Regions from separate parts of the Psychromicrobium lacuslunae genome, predicted to be linked through region 1. Evidence: riboswitches for the same ligand, from Rfam matches in the RefSeq annotation. Region 1 holds a riboswitch; each other region holds the start of a gene.

Region 1 (5,243 bases):
GATTGACTGCGACGATGGGTGCAAAGTCGCTAATGCTGGCGGTGGTCCCGCCGACGATTTCGGGGGAAGGTACGGCTGCGTTCGCGGTCGCCCCTCCGGTCAGGATGAGGCCAAGTGCGGCCAGCCCAAGCATCGTCGCTTTGACAGTTTTACGCATTATTGCCTTTCGTGGTAGTTGTCCCCTAATCAACAAATGATTGCTATTAAAAACCCTAGGGGAATCCACAGCTGGCAGCCTGCCAGCTAGCTGTCAATTAGCTGCAAATTGACTGACAGTGGGGTGTTCTGGTCACTCCGAGAGCTCAGCGCAAGGGGGCGGCGAAGAAGTCTCGCTCGTACTCGGCGGAGACGATGAAGGCCTGCAGCATCCGCGCACGAATCTCGGTAGTAGTCTGAGCCGCTGCCGTCACCACCAAGTCGATGGCCTGCCGGGTGGCTTCGGCAAAGGACTGGTCAGCATAGGTCTCCAGCCAGCTACGGTAGGGATGCTCGGGGTGCGAGGCCACCTGCAACCGGGTACCCACATCGTGATACAGCCAGAAGCAGGGCAGTAATGCCGCAATCAGAATCGGGTAGCTGTCCCTCGCCGCGTTAAGGTGGTTCAGGTAACCGGTTGTGGTCTTGCTTGGCTGGTGTTCAAACATGTTTCCGGCCGGAATCCAACTTTCATGGAGCTCAAGTTCGGTAACAATCGCGCCGTGCGCACTATTTGCCCAGAATGCCTGTTCTCGGGTGGTCGGGGCTAGCCGGCTCGCTTCAGCCAAAGCCCGAGAGTAATCGCGTAGATAAAGTGCGTCTTGGGCTAAGTACCAGCGGAACGCCGAGTCCTCTAGAGTGCCACTGGCAAGGCCATCGATAAAAGGAAGCGCATCAATATCGGCGCGGACTGGGGCGATCCGCTGCCACCAATCCTGTTCTAGCTCAGCGGCGGTCGGTGCGGTTTCCAGGCCGCCGCGCTGCCAGAGTCCGGCAAAGTGGCTGACTGGACCGCTACCTTGGCCAACTCGAAGGTCTGCGCCGTGCTGGATACTCTCGGTCAGCCAGCGTTTGGCTTGCCGCACCGCTTCCGGCCAGGTCTCACCGGCCGCGCGACGGGTCGCCAAGGCTGAGGAAAGCGAGCAGCCGGTGCCGTGGGTATTGCTGGTTTGTACCCGGCGGCCCGGGAAATGACTGATCGTGGTTCCCTCAACCAGTGCGTCTGGGGCAAGGTCCCCATCGAGGTGTCCGCCTTTGGCCAACACGGCGACCTGAAACTTGAGCGATAGCTTGGTTGCTTGCTCAAGTGCTTCGGCCCAGTCGGTGGCCTGGGCCGAGTCGCTGAGGATGGCAAGCTCGGGCAGATTTGGGGTGACCAGATCGGCGTACCTCAGCAACTTCCGGAGCGCATCTTCGGCCTCGGCATCCAACAGCCGATCACCACTGGTGGCCACCATCACCGGGTCGATCACCACAATCGGCGGTCGTTGTTGCTCAAGCCATTTAGCGACCACCGCAATCACCTGTTGATTGGCCAGCATGCCGATTTTGACCGCGTCGATCTGCACATCATCGCTGACTGCGTTGAGCTGTTCGGCGAGGAATTCGACCGGCGGAAGGTGTACCGAGCGCACCCCTTGAGTGTTCTGCGCTACCAAGGCCGTCACCGCGGCCATGCCATAGCCGCCTTGCGCGGCAATGCTCTTCAGGTCGGCTTGGATTCCTGCGCCACCACTTGGATCGGTGCCGGCGATGCTGAGTACCCGGGGAATCTCGGTGGTTGAGGTGTCTAGTATTTGACTGCTCATGCTTTTCCTCGCCAGGCGATTGAGAGTTGACGGGCGGCGAGCTGGGGGTCCGCCGCCGAACAGATGGCGGAAACCACCGCTGCCCCGGCTGCCCCGGCCTGACGGAGACCGGGCAGATCTTCGACCCTTACGCCGCCGATGGCCACCGCCGGGAGAGTGCAGAACTCCAACAGTGCGCTGAAGCCTGCCAGGCTCAGTGCCGGTGGGGCATCGAGCTTTGTGGAAGTTGGATGCAGGGCTCCGATGCCAATGTAATCGACGCGCCCTGGTTCTTGGGCGGCCGACCGCAGTTCTTCAACGGTGCCGGCGCTCAAACCGATGACCGCCTCGGGGCCCAGGATCTTCCGAGCCAGTGAGACTGGCAGATCAGCCTGCCCAAGGTGCACGCCGTCGACCTTAATGCCCGATTCCCGAGCCGCCAGGAAGATGTCGATTCGGTCATTGATTAGCAGTGGAACGTGGCTCGGTAAGACTGCTGCCACCTCGCCCACGGTTTTGAGAAAAGCTGCCGCCGGGGCGTCCTTTTCACGGATTTGCACAATGGTTACTCCGCCGGCCACCGCTTGATGCACTATCTCAGCGAGTGGGCGTCCCTGTGCTGCAGCCTGTTTCGAATCGGTGACCAGATAGATAGAAAGATCAAGGGTCATTGGCCGACCTGCACAACCGTCAGTTTGGCACGGGCGGCCAGGTCATCGGGACCGATAGAGGCCAGGCTGTCCAGGAAGGCGGGGGCGAAACTGCCCGGTCCTTGGCTGTTACTGCTAGCGATCTCGGCGGCCACGGTGTAGACCGAGACGGCAGCGACAGTACTGGCCAGCCGATCGTTGCTCAATCCGGCGAAAGCCGCCATCACCGCCCCTAGCGCGCATCCTCCGCCGGTGATTCTGGTCAGTATTGGCGTTCCGTTGGAGCTGAGCACCCGCTGCTGCTGGTCAAGGATTAAATCTGTCGGGCCGGAGACCGCAACTACACTCCCTGCAGCAGCTAGAGTGATAGCTGACTCTTGTGCAGCCGCCACCTCGTCGGCAGCGTCCACGCCTCGCCCGCCCCTGCCGCTCCCGGCCAGCGCAATGATTTCGGAGGCATTGCCGCGAATCACGCTAGGGCGTAGCCCGCGGAGTTGTTGCGCAAGTGCCGTCCGGACTGGCAACGAGCCAACCGCCACCGGATCGAGCAGCCAAGGGCTGTCCGCGCGGTTAGCGCCCGAAACCGCTTCAAGCATTGCCTCACGCTGTTCGGCATGCGGGGTGCCGAGATTGATCAGCAGGCCGGAGGCAAGCTCCGCGAAAGAGCCAGCCTCCTTCGGAATGTCAACCATGGCGGGCGCTGCCCCCAGCGCCAACAGCACATTAGCGGTGAAGTTGGTCACTACGGTATTGGTGATGCATTGCACCAGGGGAGAGCGTTCGCGCAGTTCAAGCAGGGCAGACTGGCTGAAGCTGAGGAGTTGTTCTGGCGTGCGCATGGTGCGCGACATCCCTTCGCTAGTACGAACTAGATCAGGTTCGACGGGTGTGTTCTCAGCCTTCGGGGCACCCCGTGTCACGTGTTAACACCACGATAGCGCACCGGCTACCAACAGAGCTGCTGGGGGGTGCTGCTGGGGGGGTGCTGCTGGGGGGTGCTGCTAGGTGTTAATAGCGAAGGGCCGGCCCGAGCACCGAAGTGGTGTTCAAACCGACCCGCGCGGTGAGTGGCCGCGGCTCTCCGCTTCCGCTAGTTATTGCCTGTTATTCAGCAGCGCCGGTGATATTGACCAGCCAGTCGATACCGAATTTATCGGTGAGCATGCCAAAGGAGTCACCCCAGGGGGCCTTCTCCAGCGGCATTGAGACGGTGCCGCCCTCGGTGAGCTTGTCCCAGTAACCGCGTAGCTCGGCATCGTCGTCGCCACTGAGCGAGACTGAGAAGTTATTGCCCTCCTTGAGTTCACCCATATGCGCCGGAGTGTCCGAGGCCATCAGGGTGAAGCCGCTAGGGGTTTCCAGTTGGGAATGCATAATCAAATCGAGTTCTGCTGGCTCCACCGGTGCCTGGAATTCGCCGAAGGTGCTGGAGGTCAGTTCGCCGCCAAGTACAGACTGGTAAAACTCCATTGCCTCCTTCGCTTTGCCGTTGAAGCTGATGTAAGGGTTGAGTCGAGTGGCCATCTGAATCCTCCAATGTGTGAATGGTTACTCAGATCGTACTGCGGCCCTCCGACAAGGTCGATAGCTGCCAGCGCAAGCCTTGGATGATTGCTGCCAGGCCCAGTTCGAAAGCGGGGGCCGCGGTGTAGCGACCAAAGCGAGTTTCCCTGCTGGCCACCGCACGGCTAATCACCGGTGCCTCCGCCTGCAGCTCGCCGACATCAAAAATATTCTCCGGGGCGGTGACGTCCAAGGCCGAGCCGAAGATAAAGGATTCCAGCGCGACAATGGCATTCACGATCTCATCCTCAGGCCAGCCCGCGCGCTGAAAGCCCCGCGCCACTGCTTCATAGATCCTCAACGTCTGCGGGGAGTTGGTAATCGGCTGGACCGCTATCAATGGAATCAGCGGAGTGTGGTGGGCGAAGACGTCGCGATACGACCGAGCCCAGTCTTGAATGGCTTCATCCCAGGGCTTGCTGTCGAAACAGGCTACCTCAACCAAGGACATCAGGTGATCCTGGATCAGGATCAGCAGCTCCTGTTTTGAGCGCACGTGGTTGTAGAGCGCTGAGGGCGCCACATTGAGACGTTTGGCAAGCGCCGACATGGTGAGACCCTGGTAGCCCTCCTGACGGACCAGCTTGAGCGCGGTCTGAGTGATCCGGCCAAGCTCAAGCACCGCCTTAGTCGGTCGACCGGCCTTTCGGCGGACCTCGCTCTGCCGCCCTGCCGGGTCACTCGCCATGTTATTTCCTCCAGAAGTCAAGAATCGATTATCTCATCCGATAGCAGGCTGTCCTTTTTGCCAAATGTGACGTAAGCTACAATTAAATGAATTATATTCATTTAATTGTCAACGCCTAATGGCAGGCGCCTAACTATAGGCAGCTAGCTGTAGTCGCTAGCTGTGGCGGTAATACGGGTAGTGGGCACTAGCTACCGAGAGCAGAGTTGCAAGGGGAGTCATGAGCGTATTGAGCAGAGATGTCGTCATTGTCGGAGCCGGACCCTCGGGTCTGAGCGCCGCTCGTAAGCTGCGCCAGTCCGGTCTGAGCGTCGTGGTGTTAGAGGCGAGGGACCGGGTGGGAGGTCGAACCTGGACGAATCAGATCGACGGTGCCACCCTCGAAATCGGCGGACAGTGGGTTTCGCCTGATCAGACCGCGTTGCTCGGCCTACTCGAAGAACTCGGCCTGCAGACGTTTAGCCGCTATCGCGAGGGTGAGTCGGTCTATCTCTCGGCCGAGGGGCAGCGCACCCGTTATACCGGCGAATTGTTCCCGGTCTCGGCGCATACCGCAGCCGAGATGGAGAAGCTCACCGT
Region 2 (5,243 bases), 1.4 Mb from region 1:
TCCCGGTCGAGAATGCGTCCGTCTCTACTGACTAACACGCCTTTGGAGCTGCCGGTGCCGATATCGATACCGAGAAACATCAGAAACCACCTTTGGTCAGTGCGTGAAGAACGGGTGAGCGCGGGCTCAAAAACTAAGAGTAATCGTTTTCTCTTACCGAGGACAAGGGCGTCATTTTGACTCTAGCCAATTCTTGACTCGGCGCAGATCAGCTCAGGTCCAGCTCAGGTATAGCTCTGAACCAGCCCTGATTCAGAGCTGGTTTAGCTTCCGTCCAGCCCCGGCTAGGCTCGTCAGTATGGAGTTCACTATTCGCCCAGCTCGTCCGGATGATTTTCAATCGTTGCCCGATATTGAACGTGCTGCCGATGAACTACTGGAGATGCCCGGCCTGCCAGCGGCAAGCAGCCCTGAGGAATATCAAGCCTCATTACAGACTTTGGTGGCCGAAGCTGATGGCAGAATCTTCGGCCTAGCCAGGATCGAGGAGATCGATGGCGAGGCGCACCTGGAGCAGCTCTCGGTGTTGCCGCCGGCGGCTGGGCAAGGGCTTGGGCGTTTTCTGCTGGAGACGGCAAAGGCTTGGGCTGCGCGTGCAGGCTATCAAGAGATGACTTTATGCACTTTTCGAGATGTTTCGTTCAACGCCCCGTTTTACTCAACCGCGGGTTTCGTGACGCTGGAGGACTTCTCGGCTGGGCTGGCGGCGCTACGCCAGCGTGAGACTGAGCTTGGCCTGGATGCACTAGGTGCCCGCGTGGTGATGGTGGCAGCGCTGTAACCCAAGCCAAGCTCAATCTCGGCTGCCTCAGTTCTGAGGAGCACCGATCGGATCTTTTTCCCGTGGCTGATAGATTTCCGCCCCAGCGGCGATAAACTCGGCCGATTTCGCCCTCAAGCCGGCCTGCATCTCCTCGATTGAGGCAACCAGAGTCGCCTGCTCGGTAGCTCCACCGAACTCGGCGCGAATATCTTGGGAGATCCGCATTGAGCAGAACTTCGGCCCGCACATCGAACAGAAGTGAGCGGTTTTCGCTGGCTCGGCGGGCAGCGTCTCATCGTGAAACGCCTCGGCGGTCGCCGGATCCAGCGAGAGCGAGAATTGATCCTTCCAGCGGAATTCGAAGCGTGCCTTGGACAGAGCGTCATCTCGTAAGTGCGCCCCGGGGTGTCCCTTAGCCAGATCGGCGGCGTGGGCAGCGATCTTGTAGGTGACCACGCCGGTCTTCACATCGTCTTTATTCGGCAAGCCAAGGTGCTCTTTGGGCGTCACGTAGCAAAGCATGGCGGTGCCGTAGCGGGCAATCTCGGTAGCCCCAATCGCCGAGGTCACGTGGTCATACCCCGGGGCAATGTCAGTGACCAAAGGTCCCAGAGTGTAGAACGGCGCACCCTTGCAAAGCTCTTGCTGCCGTTCCACATTCTCTCTTACCAGGTGGAAGGGGATGTGGCCGGGGCCTTCCACCATCACCTGGACATCGAATTCCCAGGCTCTCGCGGTCAATTCCGCCAAGGTATCCAGCTCGGCGAACTGGGCGGCATCGTTCGCATCGGCGGTGGCGCCTGGACGCAAGCCATCGCCCAGCGAGAAAGCGACGTCGTACTGGGCGAAGATCTCACAGAGTTCGTCAAAGTGGGTGTAGAGGAAGTTCTCCTGATGATGAGCCAGGCACCAGCCCGCCATAATTGAGCCGCCACGGGAGACAATGCCGGTGACCCGGTTCGCGGTCAGCGGCACGTAACGCAACAAAACCCCGGCATGGATGGTCATATAGTCCACGCCCTGCTCGCACTGCTCGATCACGGTGTCCCGAAAAATTTCCCAACTCAGCGCGGAGGCATCTCCGTTGACCTTTTCCAAGGCCTGGTAAATCGGTACGGTTCCGATCGGCACCGGAGAGTTGCGGATAATCCACTCTCGGGTGGTGTGAATATCGTCGCCGGTGGAAAGATCCATCACGGTATCGGCCCCCCAGCGGGTGGCCCACTGCATTTTGTCGACCTCCTCGGCAATTGACGAGGTCACCGCCGAGTTGCCGATATTGGCGTTGATCTTGACCAAGAAGGCCTTGCCAATAATCATTGGTTCGGATTCCGGGTGGTTGATGTTGTTCGGGATAATGGCCCGGCCGGCGGCAACTTCGGAACGGACCAGTTCGACATCGCAATCCTCACGTAGCGCGACGAAACGCATCTCCTGGGTGATCACTCCAGCCTTCGCGTAGTGCATCTGGGTGATCCGCCGACCGTAAACTGCGCGCCGGGGTTCCGGTTTGGCTCCTTGCCATTCGGCCGAGGCCGCCCCGCGCCGCACCGCCGAGCGGCCATCGTCGGAAAGCTCGCGGCCTCGACCCTGATAAGTTTCGACGTCACCACGCCCGGAGACCCAGTCGGCGCGCAGTGGTGGTAGGCCGCGGATCGGATCGCTGCCCGGGCCAGCGGTTCGATAGGTCACGAAGTCTGGATTCGCCCCTTCGGGTGAATCGTCCAAGGCGATTCTGGTGACCGGTACCCGTAATTCGCCCTCCTCCAGGTGATCCAAGGTATGGGAGGGGTGATTTTGGGCAGTGTGATGCTCGGATAGATCTGCAGACATAGCAGTACTTCCTACTTCCTTCGCCGGAATGACCCGGACAGGTTCGAACGGTCGCAGGCGGAACAGCCCGATCTCAGCCCTTTGCCAAGGGCACCCGTGTGGATAGCAAGAGGCTAGCAGATAAACCTTGGGGAAGGTGTGGGACGCGGAGTGGTCAGGAATAAATTGAAGCTTCAACTAATTGAATCGAGTATGACTACTGATCAAGACCTGCTCTCGGCCGGACTGGCCATGCAAACCGTCACCCTTAAGGTGCAGAATCTGGCTGCAATGACCGACTATTACCAGCGGGCATTGGGCTTGCAAGTCCTCAACGAGGGTGCCCAAGGGGTGGAGCTCGGTCGGGGGAGCACCTCACTGGTCAAGCTCAGCGACGCGCATGATCTTCAGTTGCCCGGTAGGGGAGAAGCCGGGCTATTCCACACTGCGCTGCTTTTTGAGGATCGGGCAGCACTGGCAGCGACGCTAGCTAGCGCCGCCCAGTTCGATCCAAGCCTTTTTGTGGGCAGCGCAGATCATCTGGTGAGTGAGGCTTTCTACTTCAATGACCCAGAAGGTAACGGTATTGAGCTGTACTTTGACCGTCCCCGGGACACCTGGAACTGGGATGGCGATACCGTGCAGATGGCGAGTAATCCACTCAGTCCGCAACATTTTCTGAGTGAGAATTTGAGTGAGGCAGCGGTGCAAGGCCAAGGGGAGGCCGCTGCCGCCGTCGGGCACGTCCATCTGCAAGTTGGCGACGTTGCGAGAGCAGAAGATTTCTATGTGCACACGATGGGCTTCGAAAGGACAGCCGGCTGGCATGACCAAGCGCTCTTCGTCTCCGCTGGCCGCTATCACCACCATATGGCCATGAACGTCTGGAACTCTCGGGGAGCCGGGCCGCGGAAGGACACTCTTGGCCTGGCCGAGGTACGGATCTCATTGCCGACCGCCGATGATTTGGGCGCCCTTGAGCAGAGGTTGAAAGACCACGGCGTTGCCACCGCTAACACGGGAGTCGAATTGCGTTTTGAAGACCCCTGGCTGAACCGGATCCGGGTTACTCTGGACACAGTCGCTTAGAGTCGAAAGAAGGCCGGGATGTCCACAAATCAACTTTTCATCGCAGATCACCGACAGGCCAGTAATTATGCCAGATCTCAAGGGGCACAGCCTGCTGAACTCATTGACTTTGGCGACGTGACAGATCTGGAGCTTGAGATTCTCGCGGAGTTGGCGGCGAAGAAAGTACATGCCACCGGAGTTAAACCCGAACTCGGCATGGTCGACGTTGATCTGGATCAGTTATTAGTGGTTCCCGATGCGGTTACCGAGGTCTTCGCCGAACTGCTCAACTTGGAAGACCCAGAAGGCCTCGACGAGTTGATCACCGAATGGGCGGACTCCGAGGAGTTTGAAGAACCCCGACAGACCGCCGATCGACTGGTCAAGCAAGTGGCCAGTTTTGCCGCCAAAATTGCTGCAGCGGATGAGGACTCCAGGTTGGCTTTGTACTTCCTGAATGCCTAAACCGAGCGCAAACCGGAAAGTAGCGCGGCGGGTTCGCCTGAAGATCAAGGATCTGGCATAATAATCAGGTACTCGATCCGCACGGCCCCTCTCTCCGTGCGCGCATTGTGTCCTTTCAGAATCCTTTGGAATCGGCCCGCCCCACGGGAGCGTGATCAAGGATTCGACCCGTTTCAGAAACAGGAGTGACCACAAAAGTGGCCGTAAAGATTCGCCTTAAGCGCTTCGGTAAGATGCGCGCACCGTATTACCGCATTGTTGTCGCCGACTCACGCACCAAGCGTGATGGCCGTGCGATCGAAGAAATCGGTAAGTACCACCCCACCGAAGAGCCCTCGTTCATCGAGGTCGACTCGGAGCGGGCTCAGTACTGGCTTTCAGTGGGTGCTCAGCCCACCGAGCAGGTTGCCGCGATCCTCAAGATCACCGGTGACTGGCAGAAGTTCAAGGGACTCACCGGCCAGGAAGGCCGCTTGAAGACCAAGACCGCTAAAGAAGCTTTCGTAGCACCGGAGAAGTCTTCGGTGATCGTGAAGGAAGCTATCACCTCGAAGAAGAAGGCTGAAGAGGCTCCGGCCGAAGAAGCCGCTGAGGCTCCGGCAGAGACCACCGAGGCTGAGTAAATTGTTGGCTGAGGCTCTGGAGCATCTAGTTCGCGGCATCGTGGATAGCCCCGATGACGTGCAGGTCGCGCTGCGGAATAACCGTCGCGGCGAGACCCTAGAAGTCCGGGTTCATCCAGAGGATTTGGGTCGGGTGATTGGCCGTCAAGGCCGCACCGCGCGAGCTCTGCGGACTGTGATCGGTGCCCTCGCCGGTGGCGATCAGGTCCGGGTGGACGTCGTCGATACTGACCGGCGTCGCTAGGTTCGGAAACCCGAGCCGCGTGAGTCATTGCGCAGCATCGGTGGTTTCTGAGCAACACGCTAAGATTGTGGCTCCGGCATTAGCCGGAGCCCTCTCTTTTTAAGAACCTCATCGTTGAGTTGAGAGTCGCTGAACTTAGATCAGGAGAAGTATGCAGGTTCAAGTAGCCCGGATCGGTAAACCACATGGGATACGCGGCGAGGTGACGGTGGAACTGTTTACCGATGCACCGGAGGAGCGGTTTGTCCGCGGGGTCATTTTCAAC
Region 3 (5,243 bases), 240 kb from region 1:
CGTTGACTGCACCGCGACATACTCGATCACCCAAGCTGATACTGATATCGGCGAGGTAGTGAATACCGCGCAAGCCACGGCGCAGCACGGCGAGACGAAGATCGATTCGGTGACCTCAACGGCAACCCAGCCGCTCACGGTGCGTGACGGCCTCAGCCTGGAGAAGAAGATCGGCCAGACCAAGGATCTGAACCGGAACGGAAAGCTCGACGCCGGGGACAGCATTGAGTACCTCTTCACCGTAAAGAACACCGGGACTCGCACGGTCACGGGCGTCGCCGTGAACGATCCACTGGTGAAGGTCAGCTGTGCTGCGGCAAGCTTGGCAGCGGGTGCTAGCACCGACTGCAGCGCGCTGTACACGGTCACTCAGGCCGATGTGGATGCCGGGGCGGTCAAGAACACTGCGACCGCTGGCGGCAAGACGCCGGACGGCAAACCGATTGTCAGCGATCCGGACTCGGTGACCAAGAATTTGGATCCGACGTCTAGCCTGCAGCTACTCAAGAAGGCCGGAGCGGTACAGGACGCCAATGGCAATGGCCGGAAAGATGCTGGAGACACCATTGTTTACAGCTTTACGCTGAGCAATACTGGCAACACCACGCTGCTCAAACTGAGTGTCACCGATCAGCTGCTCAGCAACGCTGGGGTCAAGCTGAACTGCACGGTGCCTCAGCTCGCACCGGGCAGCTCGGTGACCTGCACCTCGGATCCCTACCGGATCAGCGCCGCTGACGTGGCTGCCGGAGCCGTCTTCAATACCGCCACCGCGACCGGAAGCAGTAACGGCAAATCACCGGTTGTCTCGCCGCCGTCGAGCGTGAAGACCGCGCTGGACCCGAAGACCAAGCCGCTACCGAACACCGGTGTCGACAATATCTGGCTCTTCGGTGCAGGCGGAGCGGTGCTCTTGATCGGCATCCTGCTGGTGCTTTTCGCAGCACGCCGCCGGAAGAACAACTCCTAGGAGATTATGAAATACCGAGTTGGAAAAGACAGCATCCCGATGAGTAAGGGCGGTCTGCCTGGCGCTGGCGGCATCGCCAGCATTGCGGTGGCGACGCTGACGGTTCTCGGTTTGGCAGCTTGTACCCCAGGGGAGTCCAAGGACTCGAACTCCAGTAGTGCACCGAGCAGTTCGAGCGCCCAGGCCAGTCAAGGGCTGATCTCTCCGCAGTTGCCCGAGATTCCAGCGCTGGACGGTGCCAAAGGTATCCGGGCCAACACCACCTTGGCTCAGTGCTCCACCAAACCGGGCGCCGTTTCTGCGAGTGGCAAGGTGAAAAATTCGACGGCCGAAACCGCTGATCTGGTGGTCACCGTGGATTGGGTGACGGCGAGTTCGGATGTGATGGCGCGCGGCGTCGTGGTGCTCAAGGGCGTCCCAGCCGGTGAGAGTAAGGACTGGAAAGTCAACGCTCAGCTGTCCTATCAGCAGCCGGTCAATTGCATCTTGACCGCGCAAGCTGGAACTCTGAAGTAGGCTGAAGACATGAATCTGTTGTTCAAACTTTTGGCCGCGGGAATCAGCTTCGGCGCCGGCTTCGCCGCGAATAAGCTGGTGGACACGATCTGGACGAAAACCACCGGGAATGCGCCGCCCAAGGACGGCGAGAACCTGGAACATAGCCTGCGTTCCGCGCTGACCTTCGCGATCGTCTCAGCTACGGTCGCCGCGATCATCCAGACCCTGACCGGTCGAGGCGCGCAGCGCGCCATTGCCAAGTTCAATAAGTCCCGGGATCTGACCTAAGCAGCTCCTCACCCAGTCACCTCGTTCCACCGGCCGAGTGTGCAGATCTACATCTTATGACCCTGTTTTAAGATGTAGATCTGCACACTCGGTGTGGGTTAAGTCGGTGTAAACTTAGACAGCAAAGTTACGACAGGGGAGCGCCGCCGCGAGGTGGGCGCTGAGAGTGCGGATAACCGCAGACCCTCGAACCTGATCCGGTTAGTACCGGCGAAGGGAGTCGAGCGCTCTTCGGCGTGTGAAAGCCCGCCGCCCCTCCTGAAAAGGAGGAAGCATGACTAGTACAACCTCAACCCCAGTTAGCTACCGCTGGCGAGTAGTGGATATTGTGGTCGCCGCGGTGATTGCGGTCGCCGGTGGCGTCATTTTCTGGGCCTGGTCGGCTCTGGCCACCGGAATTAGTGTGCTTTCCGCCGGATACCCGCCGCTCAGCGCGCTCTGGTCCGGTGGCTGGTTCATCCCGGCGGTGCTCGGCGGGCTAGTGATCCGCAAACCTGGCGCGGCACTGTTCTGCGAAATGGTGGCCGCAACCGGCGAACTCATTGCCGGATCCCCCTATGGCGGCACAGTACTGCTTTCCGGCATCTTGCAAGGCCTGGGCGCCGAACTCGTCTTCGCTGCTTTCCGCTACCGTTCCTGGCGGCTTCCCGCCTCGGTGCTGGCCGGAGCGGCGGCTGGCCTCATGTGTGGCATTAACGACTGCTTCCTGCTCTGGGGCTGGAACATCGAATACACAGCTGATTTCAAAGCCGTCTACATCGTCTTCTGCATGATTTCTGGCGCCGTGATCGCTGGACTGCTCTCTTGGCTGGCTACTCGCGGACTCGCGCGCACCGGGGCGTTATCAAGCCTGGGAGCCAGGAACGCGCATCGGGAACCGATCGTCTGAGCGTGCCGGCAACCAGATCTGGCCCGGCGCGGATCACGGCGGAGAACTGGTCTTTCCGCCGCGCCGATCGTGCCGCAGCCGTGCTGCACGGACTTGACTTCAGTATTGCGCCCGGTGAACGGGTACTGCTGCTAGGCCCTTCCGGTTCGGGGAAGTCCACTCTGCTGCACGCCTTAGCGGGTGTGCTGGGAGACGGCGATGCTGAGGAAACCGGCACCCTGGCCCTGGACGGCACACATCCCAGGGCAAGCCGTGGCCGAGCCGGATTGATGCAGCAAGACCCGGAGACCCAGGTGATCTTGCCCCGGGTTGGTGACGATGTCGCTTTCGGCGCGGAGAACCTCTCGGTACCGCCCGAACAGATCTGGCCGCGGGTCAACGACGCGCTGCGCGCGGTCGGCCTCGATCTGCCGCTTGACCATCCGAGCAGTTCGCTTTCCGGTGGTCAAAAACAGCGGCTGGCGCTGGCCGGAATTCTGGCCATGCAACCCGGATTGGTTCTACTCGACGAGCCAACCGCCAACCTGGACCCCGAGGGCGTACTCGAGGTGCGCGACGCTGTTGCCAGCGCCTTGGCTGATCGCTCGGCCACCCTGATCGTGGTGGAACACCGGGTGGAGGTCTGGCGTGACCAGGTTGACCGAGTTCTGGTGCTAAATGCGCAGGGCGGTTTGGAAGCTGACGGCACTCCTAGGGAGGTGCTAGTAGCGAGGGGCGAAGCCTTGGCTGCGCAAGGTATCTGGCTGCCCGAGCATCTGCCAGAGCTGCCGCCGTTCAACTCGACACCCGGCCGGCAGCTGATGACTACCGAGTCCTTAGCAGTAGGTCGCAGAGCTGTTGCTGCCGCGCAGGGCTTGAACCTGGAAATACAGGCCGGTCAGGCGCTCGCAATTACCGGACCGAATGGCAGCGGTAAATCCACCCTGGCGCTCACCCTTGGCGGCTTGCTCAAGCCGATTTCCGGTGTGTTGAAGGCGGAGCCGGAACTCGCCGATGGCCTTGGCGCTCAGCCGAGGAGCTGGAAAGCCAAAGATCTGATTGCTCGGATTGGCAGTGTCTTCCAGGAACCGGAGCATCAGTTTGTTACCGGAAATGTGCGCGACGAGCTTGCCTTCGGCCTGCGACATCAAGGACGCCGCGGCACCGAAAAGGAGGGCGCCGAAAAGGAGTGGGCCGCTCGAGTCGATGAATTGCTTGAGGCCTTGGGCCTGGCTGACTTTGCCGAAGCGAATCCATTCACCCTCTCCGGCGGTCAAAAGCGCCGACTTTCGGTGGCCACCGTGATGGCGGCCAAGCCAAAGCTATTGATCCTCGATGAGCCCACCTTCGGACAGGACGCGCTGACCTGGGCGGCCCTCATCGAACTGCTCCGGACAGCGCTGCTCGAAGGCAGCGCGGTGGTTTCGGTAAGCCATGACGAGCAGTTCATTGAAGCGCTCAACAGCAGGCAACTACTGATGCCTGAACAACCCGAGTCAAGGCTTTCCGACCCTCGACTAACCTCTGAGAGGAGGCCTGGCCGGTGAACGGCGGCTGGTTGGCGGCGGCGAACCCGCTGAGCAAGCTGGTAGCGGTTTTTCTGCTCACCTTCTCGCTCGCTCTCTCGGTGGATTGGGTTTCCGGCAGTGTGGTGTTGCTTTGCTTGCTCGTGGTGTTCCCGCTGAGCGGCGTTTCCTGGTGGACTTTGCTGAAGCGGATCTGGCCGGTCCTGGTCGCGCTCACCCTGGCTGCCTGGGGCACTGCTTTGGCTTCGGCGGATTCTGGCCGAGTGTTGCTCGACTGGGGGTATCTCAGTGTTAGCGAGGGTTCCTTGGCTACCGGCATTGCGATTGGGGTTCGCGGTATAGCGATCGCCCTGCCTGCAGCACTCCTGGTGCTCAGCACCGATCCCAGCGACCTGGCTACCGCACTCGCGCAAAAATGGCGGCTTTCACCGCGATTTGTGATGGGCACCCTCGCGGCGATGCGGCTGATTGGCGTAATGGCCGAAGAGTGGCAGACGCTGAGTATGGCTCGCCGAGCTCGTGGGGTGGGGGCCAGTGGCTCGTTCCTGAGCAGGGCTAAAGCTAATCTTGGTCAAGCGATGGCGCTTTTGATCCAATCGGTGCGCCGTGCCACCCGGTTAGCCGTCACCATGGAAGCCCGCGGTTTCGGTGGCAAAGAACGTAGTTGGGCTCGGGAAAGCAGCTTTTCCGGCCGTGACGTGCTGATCATTGCCTTCGGGGTGCTCGTTTCGGCTCTCGCGGTCTGGGTTTCGATCAGCTTGGGTGCTTGGAACGTGGTGTGGGGACGTTAGATTTATCGCATGTCACGACTATTTTCTTGACGTTATCGAATCTTTAGCAAGAAATTCGTCATCAATATGCGTTTTGTGATATTTTCTTCCTGTGACTACTGACATTCAGGAAACCGCAGAATCCGTCGCCCAGTTGCTTCGCGACGCCCGGATCGAGAAAGGCTGGACACAAGGCCAGCTGGCCACCGAACTGGGTACCAGCCAGAGCGCGGTAGCGCGGATGGAGCAGGGCAAGCAAAATCTCAGCTTGCGGATGATCCAGCGTCTCGAGATTATTTTTGGCCGTAGCATCGTCAACGTCG
Region 4 (5,243 bases), 920 kb from region 1:
GGGGGAGCGCTTCCCGCACCCAGTCCGGCACCGGCTCACCGGCGCTCAACGCGGCACAGGTGGTCAGCACGAAACGATCGACTAAACGCCTCAAGGGAGCAGTGGTGTGCGCATAGCTGGCAGCAACCGCTGCCTGGACGGTGTGTTCGGGTAACGTCCCGTCGAAGGAGGTGTACGCGGCTCCGCGGAAAAGCGAGGTGGCGGCATGCATCAGCGCAAGCTGCCGCGGATCGGCGATATCGAGGGAACGTAAAAACTCCCCATAGGCCATTCCGGCGGGCCACGGTTTCCCCAGCGCCACCGCCTGTGCTCGGAATTTTTCCAAGGCAGCCTGATCCGGAGCTGGCATGGTGCGTAACAAGCCGACTTTACCGTCGAGCATGAGCTGAGCCGCCGCCATCCCGGTCAGCAGCGAGATTTGCGCGTTCCAGTCCTCTATTGCCAGCGCTGGCCTGAAGATCAACTGGTAACCACCGTTGGCGTGTGCCACTTCCTGCTGGGGAGTATTCAGGCTGGCGCCGCCGCGTTGCCGCTCCAGTTCAATGCGGTACTGGCCGATTTCTTTGAGTAGCTGCAGAGTGCTCAAGTAGTCGGAACTGGTGCCAGCCTCTAGTTCCTGCTGCGCTTGCTGGTAGTCAAGCCTGGCAATCGACTTGATTTGAGCGCGGCGCACAGCGACCGCCGAGGTCTGCCCCTGCTGATCCAGCTCGATCTGCCAGACGAAGGCGCCCCGTAATTGATCGGCCAGCAGGCTGGCGGCGGCTTCGCTCATTTCAGCCGGGTGCAACGGGATCCGGCCGTCGGGGGTGTAAATAGTTTGACCGCGACGGCGCGTTTCGGCGTCCAAGGCGCCATTGGGCGGCACAAAAGAAGGAACGTCGGCGATGGCATAGTGCACCCGGTAACCGCTTGGGGTGCGTTCCAAATACATTGCCTGGTCCAAATCCATTGACCCTGGTGGGTCGATGGTGATGAAGGGCAGCTGACTGAGATCGAGTTCGGGCAGCTTATGGTGCTGCAGGCTGTTGGACAGCTCAGCCATCACCTCGTCGCTGAACTGCTCCTCGAGCTTGAATTCAACTCGTAACTGGGCAAGGGCTGCTTTGAGCTGGACGTCATCGTCTGGCACAACAATCTGAGAGTGAGGCACCAGCTCAGCCTATCTCGATCAAAGAAAGCGAGGTCAACTCCAGGCCAGTATGGAAGTTCATGATCGGTGGCAACTGGGAGCTTAGGCATAAAGTTACCTTCATGACGGATCGTTTTGTGCTCGACTTGCTCGGCGTGATGGCTTACGGTGAGCTCTCCGCCTTTGAGCGGCTGTCCTCCGACGCCAGGTTCTCGCCCACGCTGCACGACCGGGCAGTACTGGGCCGGATGGCGGTGCTAGAGTTTGAGCATTTCGAGTTGGTGGTTGCCCGGCTGGCGGACCTCGGCTACGAGGCGGAGAGCGTGATGCGGCCCTTTCAAGCCTCGATCGATTCTTTTCATGATCGCACTCGACCCGCTGATTGGTACGAGTCGATTATGAAGGCCTATGTCATCGATACCATTTCCGCTGACTTCTACACCGCGGTCAGCCAGCTGCTGGACACTCCGACCCGTGATCTGGTGGCCGAGATTCAGGCACCAGGGGAGGCCCTGGTATTGCAGGGCAGGCTGCGTAAGATGCTTGATGATGAGCCCAGGCTAGCTTCCCGCCTGGCGCTTTGGGGGAGGAGGCTGGTGGGCGAAGCGCTCACCCAGGCTCAGCGCGTCAGCATTGAAAGCGGCTTCCTGCCCGAAGAGAGCAGTTTCCGTGGAGAGCTTATGGCGGACCTTACCAAGCAGCACTCTCGCCGGATGAGCCAGCTGGGGCTGACCGCCTGATCACCAGTTCCGCGCTGATTTTAGTTCTGCTCTGGCGCCAGTTCACCGAGTTCACGGTTCTCACCGAGTTCACGGAATTCATGGATTTCACGGATTGCTCTCTTGAGTTCGGCCGCAGCGGCCTGAGGATCACTGGCCTCGGTAATCGCGCGCACCACCACCACTCGGCTCGCACCAGCGGCCAACACCGAACGGATATTAGTTTCATCGATGCCGCCAATCGCAAACCACGGTTTGACGCTGTGCTGGCTGGCAGCGAACTCAACGAGTTCCAGCCCGACGGCGTCCCGGCCGGGTTTGGTGGGTGTGGCCCAGAGCGGACCGACACAGAAATAATCAACTGGGCTGTGCTGGGCGAGTTCGACCTGAGCGGGGTTGTGGCAAGATAAACCGGCGAGCACCTCAGGCAACAGCTGGCGCATGCTGGTAACCGGCAGATCTTGCTGACCAAGGTGAAGCACCGGAGCTGTGCTAAGTAAGGCAATATCCGCGCGGTCATTAACCGCCCACAGTTTGCCGTGCCGCTCAGCAACGCTCCGCAGCACCTCAAGCGCCTCCAACTCGGCGGCTGCCTCGATCTGCTTATCTCGGAGCTGAATAATGTCCACCCCGCCGGCATAAGCCTCCTCGAGGAAGCTGGCTAGGTCGCCGCGAGCGGTTCTGGCATCAGTACACAAATATAGAGAGGCGTCGAGAAGGCTGTTCACTCAACCAGCCTAGCCGCTGGCCCGACAGCATTCCTTGTTGCTTTGGCACTGCGCTCGAACTGGGCCCGGGCGGAACTGGACCTGGGCGGAACTGGGCAGCGGCAAGCCGGACGGTTAGACTGAAGACACCGCGGGAGCCCGCCGTCCAAGGGCTGAGAGGGTGTGTCTAACGAGCACACCGACCGTCATACCTGATCCGGATCATACCGGCGTAGGGAAGGAAAACACTGTGCCTGTCCCAGCTGTGGCTCGCGCCCGGGTCGTCGACGTCGCCGTCATCGGTGCCGGAGTGATTGGCCTCAGCATTGCCTGGCGGCTAAAACGAGCCGGACATTCGGTGCTCATTATTGATCCGGACCCGGGTTCCGGAGCCAGTTTTGCGGCTGCCGGGATGCTGGCCCCGGTGACCGAGTTCCACTTCCAAGAGCAGGCGTTGCAAGAGCAACTGTTGCGCTCTGCAGCGCTCTGGCCCGGTTTCGCCAGTCAGCTCGATGCCGATATTGGTTACTGCGCTCAAGGCACCTTGCTGCTCGGTGTGGACGCAGCGGACCGGCGGGCCCTAGTCGAGTTAATGGCGGCGCAAAGCGAGCTGGGAGTACCAACACAAGCTGTGAGCTCACGGGAACTCCGGAGTCAGGAGCCATTTTTAGCGGCCGGGTTGAGCGGGCACTTCGTGCCCGGCGACCACCAGGTTGATCCGCGAAAACTTTGTATGGCGCTGCTCGCTGGGCTTGATTTAGTGCGGCACAGAGCGCTCCGGTTGAGCCCGGGGAAGGTGCATCTGGAGGATGGCTCGAGCGTGCTGGCCGAGCAGGTGGTGGTGGCCAACGGGGTGGCTGCCGCCGAATTGCTTGGCCCTTCACTGGCGCCCCGGCTGCGGCCGGTACATGGAGATATCTTGCGACTCTCGGTGCCCGGTGAGCTGAGTCCGCTGCTTAGTCACACCGTTCGTGCCCTGGTAAGAGGCTCTTCGGTGTACCTGGTACCGCGTCAGGACGGCAGCCTGGTGATCGGCGCGAGCCAACGCGAGGACGCCTCCTCGCTGCCATCGGCGGGCGCTGTCTACGCTCTGCTGAGGGACGCCCAAGCATTGCTCCCCGCGGTTGCTGAGCTCGCGCTGAATGAGGTGACTGCGCGCGCTCGGCCAGCCACCGTGGATAATGCACCGCTGCTGGGCCGGGTGTCTGAGCAGGTGCTGTTGGCCACCGGATTCTTCCGGCACGGAGTTTTGCTTGCTCCGCTGGCCGCCGAAATATCGCTGCAGTTATTGACGGGTGATCCGGCCGCGACCCCGCTTGGTTTTAGACCGCAGCGCTTCAGGGAAAAACAGGGTGACGGGCGGCGTTCGCCCCTTCTGGATCGAGGAACGGGCAGATGAAAATCATGGTGAATCGCCGCGCGCAGGAACTCGAGGCGGGCGCAACAGTGCTTGAGCTGGTCGCGCTGCACACTGGTCGGAGCTTATTTGAGAGTGGCCAGCCAAGCGACGGCGGCAGGCTCGGCATCGCGGTGGCTCGCAATGGCGAGCTGGTGCCGCGTCGTTGCTGGGCCGCAATGGAGCTCAATGAAAGCGACGAGTTGGACCTGGTGACCGCGGTACAAGGAGGATAACGATGGAAGATGTTCTGCAGATTGACGGCGTCACGCTGGGTTCCCGGCTCATCATGGGCACCGGCGGTGCCAGTAATCGTCAAGTACTTACCGACGCCCTACTCGCCTCCGGGACCGAGTTGACCACGGTGGCGTTACGCCGTCATCATGCCGGTTCCGATAGTTCGCTCTTTCAGTTGCTGGCCGAGCATTCAATTCGGCCACTGCCCAACACAGCCGGTTGTTTCACGGTTCGCGAGGCGGTGCTGACGGCTGAGTTAGCCAGGGAGGCGCTAGAAACTCATTGGCTCAAGTTAGAGGTTATTGCGGACCAGGACAGCTTGCTTCCCGATCCGCCGGAACTGCTCGAGGCGGCGGAGGAGCTGGTTCGTCGAGGCTTTGTGGTCTTTGCTTACAGCAATGACGATCCGGTGCTGGCGAGGCGGTTAGAGGACCTCGGGGTGGCAGCGGTGATGCCTCTCGGCTCGCCGATTGGCAGCGGACTGGGCATTCTCAATCCGCATAATATTGCGCAGATCGCCGAGCGAGCCTCGATCCCGGTGATCCTGGACGCTGGAATTGGCACCGCTTCGGACGCCAGCTTAGCGATGGAATTAGGTTGCGACGCGGTTTTGCTAGCGAGCGCAGTCACCCGGGCAGAGAATCCCGCCCGGATGGCGGCGGCGTTCCGGCACGCGGTGATCGCGGGCCGGTTAGCCGCGCTATCCGGGCGGATTCCTCGTCGTCAGCAAGCGTTAGCTTCCTCGAGCATGCTGGGCAGGGTGGAGTTTTAGCGCTTCAAAATTGCCGTTAACCTAGCGGTATCGAAGGTGCTGCGGTTCCGGCTGAGCAGCAGGGAGGCTACCGTGGAGAACAGAATTGCGGCGACCAGTGAGGCGATCCACGGCACCCAGGTCCAACCCGGGTTATAGGACAGCCCCGCCGAAACGGTGATGATCCAGGTCAGCATCGCGGCAACCACGGCAATGGCCGAGGGCAGCAGCATGCCGTATTTGTGGTGTTTCTTATCGGCTGCCCAGACAATTGCACCCAGGCCCACCGAGATCAGCGCGATGA

The links. Region 1 has a riboswitch for thiamine pyrophosphate ahead of thiM (hydroxyethylthiazole kinase). Riboswitches for the same ligand answer to the same signal wherever they lie in the genome.
Region 2: linked by a shared signal. The riboswitch ahead of thiC (phosphomethylpyrimidine synthase ThiC) and the one ahead of thiM (hydroxyethylthiazole kinase) in region 1 are both predicted to bind thiamine pyrophosphate.
Region 3: linked by a shared signal. The riboswitch ahead of UM93_RS11850 (ECF transporter S component) and the one ahead of thiM (hydroxyethylthiazole kinase) in region 1 are both predicted to bind thiamine pyrophosphate.
Region 4: linked by a shared signal. The riboswitch ahead of thiO (glycine oxidase ThiO) and the one ahead of thiM (hydroxyethylthiazole kinase) in region 1 are both predicted to bind thiamine pyrophosphate.

What each region holds. Positions count from the first base shown of each region.
Region 1 covers NZ_CP011005.1:2,744,392-2,749,634, reverse strand. Annotated here, with positions in the region: gene UM93_RS12885 (S1 family peptidase) at 1-157, opposite strand, end outside; gene UM93_RS12880 (bifunctional hydroxymethylpyrimidine kinase/phosphomethylpyrimidine kinase) at 303-1,784, opposite strand; gene thiE (thiamine phosphate synthase) at 1,781-2,434, opposite strand; gene thiM (hydroxyethylthiazole kinase) at 2,431-3,252, opposite strand; TPP riboswitch at 3,247-3,337, opposite strand; gene UM93_RS12865 (VOC family protein) at 3,518-3,937, opposite strand; gene UM93_RS12860 (TetR/AcrR family transcriptional regulator) at 3,966-4,664, opposite strand; gene UM93_RS12855 (flavin monoamine oxidase family protein) at 4,885-5,243, shown strand, end outside.
Region 2 covers NZ_CP011005.1:1,333,715-1,338,957, reverse strand. Annotated here, with positions in the region: gene UM93_RS06285 (FGGY-family carbohydrate kinase) at 1-80, opposite strand, end outside; gene UM93_RS06280 (GNAT family N-acetyltransferase) at 299-781, shown strand; gene thiC (phosphomethylpyrimidine synthase ThiC) at 809-2,596, opposite strand; TPP riboswitch at 2,595-2,704, opposite strand; gene UM93_RS06270 (VOC family protein) at 2,789-3,664, shown strand; gene UM93_RS06265 (hypothetical protein) at 3,683-4,111, shown strand; gene rpsP (30S ribosomal protein S16) at 4,309-4,734, shown strand; gene UM93_RS06255 (RNA-binding protein) at 4,736-4,978, shown strand; gene rimM (ribosome maturation factor RimM) at 5,130-5,243, shown strand, end outside.
Region 3 covers NZ_CP011005.1:2,508,283-2,513,525, reverse strand. Annotated here, with positions in the region: gene UM93_RS11865 (DUF11 domain-containing protein) at 1-970, shown strand, start outside; gene UM93_RS11860 (hypothetical protein) at 977-1,486, shown strand; gene UM93_RS11855 (DUF4235 domain-containing protein) at 1,496-1,756, shown strand; TPP riboswitch at 1,881-1,992, shown strand; gene UM93_RS11850 (ECF transporter S component) at 2,031-2,645, shown strand; gene UM93_RS11845 (ABC transporter ATP-binding protein) at 2,648-4,171, shown strand; gene UM93_RS11840 (energy-coupling factor transporter transmembrane component T family protein) at 4,168-4,941, shown strand; gene UM93_RS11835 (UDP-N-acetylglucosamine 1-carboxyvinyltransferase) at 5,033-5,243, shown strand, end outside.
Region 4 covers NZ_CP011005.1:1,827,178-1,832,420, reverse strand. Annotated here, with positions in the region: gene UM93_RS08505 (RNB domain-containing ribonuclease) at 1-1,150, opposite strand, end outside; gene UM93_RS08500 (ferritin-like fold-containing protein) at 1,252-1,869, shown strand; gene thiE (thiamine phosphate synthase) at 1,890-2,576, opposite strand; TPP riboswitch at 2,697-2,812, shown strand; gene thiO (glycine oxidase ThiO) at 2,806-3,954, shown strand; gene thiS (sulfur carrier protein ThiS) at 3,951-4,187, shown strand; gene UM93_RS08480 (thiazole synthase) at 4,190-4,960, shown strand; gene UM93_RS08475 (hypothetical protein) at 4,957-5,243, opposite strand, start outside.